DNA from 4 places in the Mycoplana ramosa genome. Region 3 is predicted to be linked to each of the others. Evidence: predicted binding sites of a transcription regulator. Region 3 holds the regulator's gene; each other region holds the start of a gene.

Region 1 (2,201 bases), on a different contig from region 3:
CATTCGGGCGCCTTGATGTCTTCCAGATTGATGCCGCCGAAAGTCGGTTCGAGGGCGGAAATGACGTTGACCATCTCGTCCACGCTTGCTGCGTCGATCTCGATATCGAAGACGTCGACGCCGGCGAACTTCTTGAAAAGAACGGCCTTGCCTTCCATCACGGGCTTGGACGCCAGCGGCCCGATGTTGCCTAGGCCCAACACGGCCGTGCCGTTCGAGATGACCGCGACAAGGTTGGAGCGGGCGGTGTAGTCCGCTGCCGTTTCCGGATTGTCGCGGATCGCCAGACAAGGCGCGGCAACGCCGGGCGAATAGGCAAGTGCCAGGTCGCGCTGGTTGCCAAGCGGCTTGGTCGACTGGATCTCCAGCTTGCCGGGGCGGGGATAGCGATGGAAGAACAGGGCCTGCTGGTCGATGTCGCCGCTCGTGGGCTTGGAATTTGCTTTCGATTTGTCGCCAGTGGTCATGTTCTTCGCCCGCTTCATTCGCTCTTCCGCCCCTCTTCTGGCACGGATGGGGCGCGCCGTGAAGTTGGGACCGATGCCATAAAGCCCCATTTGGCCTCACTTGCAACCACCAACCCTGCCTTTGTGGGATGACCAGCGGCGCCACCATCAGGGGTGCGCCGGCCACGGTGACCAGTGGTTGTCGAGGGTGGCTGCTGATCGTATGAAAACGTCGCTTGAGCCAAGGAGGCCGGGATGGAATCGGAAGCAAACAAATCGATCGTTCAGGACTATATAGCCGCATTCAATACATTCGACCTGGAGAGGCTCGCGGAACTTTTCGCCCCGGACGCGAAGATCTACGGTGTGCTCGGTTTCGGCCTGCTTGCCGATGTCGTACCGATCTGGCGCGAGTTGCACGAGGGGATGAACATGCGGCTCGAAGCGCTCGATATTGCTGCCGACGGCTGCAATGTCGTGGTGCGGCTGCGCGAGACGGGCCGCTTCACCGGGACGTTCCGCGGGCTCGCTGGTCACGAACCGACCGGGCGTTCTTACGAGATCACCGCGATGGAGTGGTTTATCATCAAGGATGGCCGCATCACCTGCCGTTGGGGTGCGCGGGACAGTGCCGCCATTGCCCGCCAGGTCATCGGATAGCGCCAGCGCGAATCGGGATCGTTTCGGCGCGGCTGTCATTCTGCTGATACACGAGTCTGGTTTTCACCGTGCTTGGAGACAGGGTCTCCAGGAGAGGTATTTGCCGGAGTGCATGGGATGAGCGCCAACGACCCGACACCGAACGTGTGCCGCGTGAGGACCCTGTTCCTGTCGGACGTTCATCTCGGTTCCAGGGCAGCGAAGGCCGACTTTCTGCTTGACTTCCTGCGGTGCCATGAAGCGGAAACGATCATCCTTGTCGGGGATATCGTCGATGGCTGGCGGCTGAAGCGCAGCTGGTACTGGCCGCAGAGCTGCAACGATGTGGTTCAGAAACTGTTGCGCAAGGCGCGCAAGGGGACCCGGATCGTCTACATTCCGGGCAACCACGACGAATTCCTGCGGGACTTCCCCGGCGTTCACTTTGGCGGCATCGAGGTCGCGCAACAGATCATCCACGAAGCGGCCGACGGCAAGCGCTACCTGGTGCTGCATGGCGACGAGTTCGACGTCGTCGTCCGCAACGCCCGCCTCCTCGCCTATCTCGGGGACTGGGCCTATGATGCGGCGATCGGCGTCAACATCGTGCTTGCCGCCGCGCGCCGGCGCCTCGGCATGCCCTATTGGTCGTTTTCGGCCTGGGCAAAGCTGCGCGTCAAGCACGCGGTGAACTTCATCGGCGCCTTCCAGCGCGTGGTGGCGGAAGAGGCGCGCAGGCACGACGCCGACGGTGTGATTTGCGGCCACATCCACCATGCGGTGATCGAGGAGTTGGACGGGATCCGCTATATCAACACCGGGGACTGGGTGGAGAGCTGCACGGCCGTCGCCGAGCATTTCGACGGCCGAATGGAGCTGATCGCCTGGCAGTCGCCGGCCGCTCGTTCAACCGTTGCCGCCTCCAACTCGCGCGAACTGGAAGCGCGGGCGCCGAAGGCAGCGTGAAGAGCCGCAGGTCTCGAGTATGTGAGCCTGCTCGGAACAGTCGGGCGAAAAATCACGCCTACTGCGCAGCAAGCGCATCTTGAGGGCTTGAGACGCGCTTGCGATGACTTCATCGGCTGAAGTCGTGGAGCGGGAGAACCCGCAGGAGCT
Region 2 (2,201 bases), on a different contig from region 3:
GTGGCCGAAAAGCGGTCGTTCGGTGCATCGCCTGGAAGGATTCATGCCAAAACTGGTCATTCTTGGTTGCCTCTCGTGCCTGCTTGCCGTTTCCGCAGCAGCCACGGCGGCCGTGGCAGACGACAAGCCCAAAGGCGTGGTCGAACTCTTTACCAGCCAAGGCTGCTCATCCTGTCCGAAGGCAGACAAGGCGCTGGAAACGTTGATCCGCGAGGGCGACGTTGTGGCGCTGGCCTATCACGTCGATTACTGGAACTATCTCGGCTGGACCGACACGATGTCGTCCAAGGAGAACACCGAGCGGCAATACTCCTATGCGCGCATGTTCGGCCGCGGCAGCGTGTACACGCCGCAGGCGGTGATCAACGGACGCGAACACGTCAACGGCGGCGATCTGACGCAAATTCGAAATCAGTTGGAATCGCTGAGCACCCAGGGACGCGGCTTGTCGGTGGATGTATCCGTCATCATCGTCCAGGATGAAATGCGCATCCGCATCGGCAGCGGCCAGGGCAAGGCGAATGTCATCATCGCATATTTTGACGGCGAGCAGGCGGTCGACATCGAGGACGGCGAAAATCGGGGACGGCGGGTCGATTACTGGCACGCAGTGACCAACATCGAAACGGTGGGAATGTGGGAGGGGAAGGAAACCAGCCTCGTGCTGCCGGCCAACCTGCTCAACCGCAAGGGCAATGGCGGCTGCGCCATCCTGCTGCAGCGAATGAATACGGCGGACACACCCGGCGCAATAGTGGGCGCCTTCGTCATGACGAACAGCGCGGTGTCTGAGACCGCAAATCGTCGCTGAGCTTCGAGGGTCTGGAGCGGTCCGGCCGGGTTCTTCGAGGGGCTGGGGCTTGAGGGTTCGAAGACACGCCGGACCGGACCTTGACGAAGCTTCCGGCAACGGAATACAGGAACAGCTTCGACGCAAATCCCCAGTGGCCGACCGATTTCCCGCACATGCAAAGCGGCTCGGCTGCGGGGCAGCAACTGGACTTTCCCCGAAAATTTAGGCGCGGTTTTGTCTGAAATGCGGCATCTTCGCTATTTGCGTCGCCGCAGTTGTTAACGGCTGGACGAGATGACGCGGCCCGATTGCAGCCGTCGAGACCGATCGCGCACCGGGCGCAACGATCCCGCCGCGAAGAGGCTGCCGCGGTGCAGCAAGGCAAGCCACGAGCGAAGGCGCAACGTCGCCTCTTTGGTCGGTGGCTTAATTGCTTGCAATTCGGTTCAGGTCAGGCACACTGTCATCGACTTGTCGCATCGAAGCGGAGACTCGATGACTGAAACGCCGGATTCGTCGCCGGGAGAGACCGGTGCCCAGGGGCCGAACGTCGTTGACCTCAGGGAATACCGCAGCAACAAGGACCCTGTCCCGGTCACCTTTCATCGCAGGGAACTGGACGCCATCCTCAGGATCTACGGGCGAATGGTCGGTGAGGGCGAGTGGCGCGACTATGCGATCGACCACACCCATGAGAAGGCAATCTTCTCGATTTTCAAGCGCTCCGGCGAGATGCCGCTTTATCGCGTCGAGAAGAACCCCAAGCTCGCGGCCAAGCAGGGCGCCTACTGCGTGCTCAATGCCCACGGCATGATCCTGAAGCGCGGGCACGAACTGGATCAGGTTCTCAAGGTTTTCGACAAGGCGCTGAAGCTCATCAAGACTTAGGCGCTGGTCATTTGTTCATTTTGCCGTGGCAATAGCCGCTTTGGGTTCACTCGACGCCCCCTCGCCCAGCGCAAGCTGCATGATCACCGTATCGAGCCAGCGGCCATGCTTGAACCCGCTCGCCTTCATCAGGCCGCCGTGCTCGAATCCCAGCGCCCGGTGGACGGCGATCGATGCCGGATGCGCGCCACCGATCACTGCGACCATCTGCCGAAATCCAAGCGCCGTGCAGCGCGCGATCAGTTCGGCAAGCAACGCCTTGCCGATGCCTCGCCCGCGCGCCTCCGGTGCCAGGTAGATCGAATCCTCGACCAGCCAATTGTAGGCCGCGCGCGTGCGGAAAGCCGACGCATAGGCATAGCCGAGGATGACCCCGCTTGTGTCGATGGCGACGATATAGGGGTACCCCGCCGCGATGATCGCCGAAAAGCGGGCCTGCATCTCCTCAAGCGGTGGCGGATCGATTTCGTAGCTGGCGACGCCGTGCAGCACCGATTCGCGATAGATCTCGGTGATGGCG
Region 3 (2,201 bases):
GTCTACGACGAAGAGTTGAAGTACCTAGCGCGCCGCATCTCCGAGATGGGCGGCACCGCCGAGCAGATGGTGGGTGACAGCGTGCGCGCGCTGGTCAACACCGATGCCGCGCTGGCGCAGAAGGTCATCTCCGAGGACGTCATCCTGGACAATGCCGAGCGGCAGATCAACGAAAAGGCGATCCTGACGATCGCCAAGCGCCAGCCGATGGCGGCGGACCTGCGCGAAATCATGGGCGCGATCCGCATCGCTGCGGAACTCGAGCGCGTCGGCGACCTTGGAAAGAACAATGCCAAGCGCGTGATTGCCGTGCAGAGTTCCGGCATGCCGCGCAAGCTCGCCCGCGGTCTGGAGCATCTGGCCGAACTGGCGCTGATGCAGCTGAAGGAAGTGCTCGACGTTTATGCCTCACGCAACGTCGAGAAGGCCAAGGAGATCCGTGAGCGTGACGACGAGATCGACGCGGTCTACACGTCGCTGTTCCGGGAGCTCCTGACCTACATGATGGAAGACCCGCGCAACATCACGCCCTGCACCCATCTCCTGTTCTGCGCCAAGAACATCGAGCGCATCGGCGACCACGCCACCAACATCGCCGAGACGATCTTCTACATGGCGACGGGTGCACCACCGGAAGGCGAGCGCCCGAAGGACGATCACACCACCTCGGTCGGCGCGGAGATGGAATGATCCGCCTCGAAGTGTCTGAATTTTAGAACGCCGGAGTTCTCAAGGCATGGTTCCCAAGATTACCGTGGTCGAAGACGAGGAGGCGCTCAGCGTCCTCCTGCGCTACAACCTCGAAGCGGAGGGTTTCGAGGTCGATACGATCCTGCGCGGCGACGAAGCGGAGATCCGCCTGCAGGAGCGCCAGCCGGATCTTCTGATCCTCGACTGGATGTTGCCCGGCGTCTCCGGCATCGAGCTTTGCCGGCGTCTGCGCCAGCGCTCCGAGACCGAACGCCTGCCGATCATCATGCTGACGGCCCGCGGCGAGGAGAGCGAAAGGGTGCGCGGTCTTGCCACCGGCGCCGACGACTATGTGGTGAAGCCCTTCTCGACGCCGGAGCTGATGGCTCGGGTGAAGGCGATGCTGCGGCGCGCCCGGCCGGAGGTGGTCTCGACGCTGCTGAAGTGCGGCGACATCGAACTCGACCGCGAGACGCACCGGGTCCATCGCCGGACGCGCGAGGTGCGCCTCGGCCCGACGGAATTCCGCCTGCTCGAGTTTTTCATGACCTCTCCGGGGCGCGTCTTCTCGCGCTCGCAGCTGCTCGACGGCGTCTGGGGGCATGATATCTACGTCGACGAGCGTACGGTGGACGTGCATGTCGGCCGGCTGCGCAAGGCGCTGAACTTTTCCAACATGCAGGACGTCATCCGCACCGTGCGCGGAGCCGGCTATTCGCTGGAGGCCTGATCGGCGGGCCACGACGTCGGAAACGAAAAACGGGCCCCGCGGGGCCCGTTTGCAATTTCGGTCCTCGTTCCCGGCCTTGAACCGGTCAGCGCATGCGCCGACGTTCGGCCGACGGCTGGTAGGCCAGACGCTGATGGTAGAGGCAGTAGGGCGAATTGTCCGGGGACTCGTTGCCGCAGAAGTGAAAATCGTCCGTCAGCGGGTCGCCATTCGGCCACTTGCAGGTGCGCTCGGTGAGTTCGGTCAGCTCCAGCCGGCGCGACATCGGCAACACCACGTTGGTGTCGATGCGCGCGAGCGGTGCGTCGTCGTACTCGAACGCGACCTCTTCCTTGACGACGGTCGCGCCTGCCGGACGGGCGACGGTGCGGGTGACGACGCGCGGGGCGAAGTTCGCGGGGCGCGGCGCAGCGGCCGGCCGTTTGGCGCGCGTCGCTGTCGGCGTGCCGCCGGCCTTGGCGCGGCCGGGCAGAGCGAGGCGGTGCACCTTGCCGATGACTGCGTTGCGGCTGACGCCGCCGAGCTGTGCTGCGATCTGGCTGGCGCTCAATCCTTCGGACCAGAGCTTCTTGAGCTTCTCGACCCTCTCGTCTGTCCAGTTCATACTATCGCCTCCGTTCCAGCGTTCGCTACCGGGAATCCGTCGTCAATGCCCCGGATGGCTCCGGAGCTCGGAACGCCTTGATACTGTTGGTGACTAGTTCCGCCGCATGCAGTCTAGCAATTGACTTTTAACCTACTGACAGGGGGACTCGGTGACAAGAGTCGCCCGATTCAGGCC
Region 4 (2,201 bases), on a different contig from region 3:
GATGCCAGTTCTTCCGATGGGCGAGCGCGAGTTCGGGCAAGTAGGTCGCGCCGGCGACAAATGCAGCGGCGGCGGCCACGCTGTGGCCTGCGCCGATCGCCGCGATCACCGACAGCACAAGCGGCGGTACCACCCCCAGCAGGATTTCCGGTGAGAAGAATTGCGGAAAGGTAACGCGTCGCAAGCGCGCCCACCGGCACTGCCGTGCCCAGACCTCGCGAAATGTCCTGCTGCCGAGTGGTTGATCGAACGGGGAGGACACCAGGTGCACCTTCAGGCCGAGGCCCCTGACGAGTTTCGTGGCGGCCGCATCCTCAGCGATCTGAGAACCCAGCGCCTGAATGCCGCCGTTGGCATCCAGCATGCTTTTGCGCCAGAGCATGCTCTTGCCCTGTGCACACCCGAACCCAAGCGCCTCGCCGGCATATTGCCAACGCGCCTGATGGGCGTTCAGGAACGCACATTCGACCTCCGCCCAGAATCCTTGCGGACGTGAACCAAGCGGGGTCGAGCATACCAGCCCGCTGTCCGGGCGCCACGCCGCCATCAGGCGAGCAAGATAGTCGGCCGGCATCAGGACGTTCGAGTCGGCGAGAACCACCCATTCATGCGACGCGGCGTTCCAGCCTTTCACGCAGTTGTTCAGCTTCGGATTGGCACTGATCGGATCGTCGCCGACAAGAAGCGTTGCGGGAATGGCAGGGTGGCGTCTGCGCACATCGTCGACCAGCGGGATCACTGCATCCCTTGCATCAGCGACGCAGAAGATCACTTCGTAGTCCGGCCAATCCAGGCGGAATGCGCTTTCCAGCGTTTCCCGCGAAAATTCCTCGCGGCCGCAGAGCGGAATGACGACAGAGACTGGCGGGCGTCTACGCGCCGCGGGCTGCGGGCCCAGGCGGGGCCAGATGCGCCGGCCGGCTATGGCCAGGCTCAACAGATTGATGGCCAGGAGCGCTCCGGCGGCGGTAAAAAAATTCAGCATCATGGTTCCATCGACGAGCCGCTCCGCCGTTCTGGCGAACCGAGACATCCGATAGACATCACCCAGAGATGACAGACCGATGACATCCGATGCCTCGGATCGACGCTGGCAGACGGTTGCCCAAGGGCGAAGGGGATCCGCCACTCCGCGCGGTGCCGGTCCTGTGGATGGCTGGTTTATGGGAGTTAAGGCAAAGGTATCGAAGTCAGTAGGTGACCATTTTGGACGCCACGTGAAAGGCGCGCATCGCAGTCAGATCACGAACGCCGCCCGGGTGCCGTCGACGACGAACTGCACTGCCAGCGCCGCCAGAATGACCCCGAGAAGCCGCGTCAGGATCGCCCGGCCGGTCACGCCAAGATAGCGGTCGACCCGTTCGGCGATATAGAGGGTGAGATAGACCACCGCGACGCACACGGCGATGACGACGAGGAGGGCTGCGCGGCCCACCGGCGACGACAACGACCCGGACAGAAGGATCGTCGCGGAAATGGCGCCGGGCCCGGCGATCAGCGGCAGGGCGAGTGGAAAGACCGCGATGTTGCGGATGTGGTCCTTGGTGATGGCGACTTCGGATGTCTTCTCCTTGCGTTCCTGGCGACGCTCGAAGACCATCTCGAAGGCGATGGTGAACAGTAGCAGACCGCCGGCAATGCGGAAGGCGGCGATCGATATCCCGAGCAGGCCGAGGATCCCGGCGCCGAAAATCGCAAAAGTGGCGAGGATGGCGAAGGCGATGATCGACCCGCGCAGCGCCACCTGGTTGCGTTCGGCGCGGTTCATGCCGACGGTCAGGCCGAGAAAGATCGGCGCGAGCCCCGGCGGGTCGAGCGTCACCAGCATGGTCGTGAGCGCATTGACGACCAATTCGTAATCGTACATCCGGCCATCCCCCTTGCCGATCCGCATTCTCTCGATGCGCTTTAGCCGCCATTGTTAGGGCAGTGACGCACCCAAGTGAAGGGGGCGGCGGTGCCACATTCGGGCGGCGCCATCAAATTGCGGCATTTGGCGGATTTCTGGCAAAAGACTGTTCAAAACCTCCCACAAAATTGGCGCAGTTCAAGCTGGTAGGCTATAAAATCCCGACTGATTCTGAACAAAGATCGTGATCGAAATTGACAGAGCAAACGACCCCCGGCGGCAAGTCCCCTTCCGGTATTGAGCCCATTTCCATCACCGCGGAAATGCAGCGGTCTTATCTCGACTACGCCAT

Evidence for each region. Region 3 encodes PhoB, which activates phosphate uptake and scavenging genes when phosphate is short. Its sites were predicted from a motif close to TGTCATNNANCTGTCAT; they were not measured.
Region 1: JNC62_RS09050 (UDP-2,3-diacylglucosamine diphosphatase) is a predicted target of PhoB. The motif match lies at 1,140-1,156, and genes of this name have one in related genera.
Region 2: JNC62_RS04740 (DUF2794 domain-containing protein) is a predicted target of PhoB. The motif match lies at 1,255-1,271, and genes of this name have one in related genera.
Region 4: JNC62_RS16400 (ceramide glucosyltransferase) is a predicted target of PhoB. The motif match lies at 1,054-1,070, and genes of this name have one in related genera.

The regions. Positions count from the first base shown of each region.
Region 1 is NZ_JBHEEW010000006.1:33,815-36,015, forward strand. Features, by position in the region: gene JNC62_RS09040 (NADP-dependent malic enzyme) at 1-467, opposite strand, end outside; gene JNC62_RS09045 (ester cyclase) at 702-1,106, shown strand; gene JNC62_RS09050 (UDP-2,3-diacylglucosamine diphosphatase) at 1,224-2,051, shown strand.
Region 2 is NZ_JBHEEW010000003.1:77,491-79,691, reverse strand. Features, by position in the region: gene JNC62_RS04745 (DUF1223 domain-containing protein) at 44-811, shown strand; gene JNC62_RS04740 (DUF2794 domain-containing protein) at 1,289-1,681, shown strand; gene JNC62_RS04735 (GNAT family N-acetyltransferase) at 1,697-2,201, opposite strand, start outside.
Region 3 is NZ_JBHEEW010000012.1:24,061-26,261, reverse strand. Features, by position in the region: gene phoU (phosphate signaling complex protein PhoU) at 1-690, shown strand, start outside; gene phoB (phosphate regulon transcriptional regulator PhoB) at 737-1,420, shown strand; gene JNC62_RS15580 (GcrA family cell cycle regulator) at 1,506-2,024, opposite strand; gene JNC62_RS15575 (hypothetical protein) at 2,195-2,201, opposite strand, start outside.
Region 4 is NZ_JBHEEW010000013.1:26,379-28,579, forward strand. Features, by position in the region: gene JNC62_RS16400 (ceramide glucosyltransferase) at 1-985, opposite strand, end outside; gene JNC62_RS16405 (MarC family protein) at 1,238-1,867, opposite strand; gene gyrA (DNA gyrase subunit A) at 2,104-2,201, shown strand, end outside.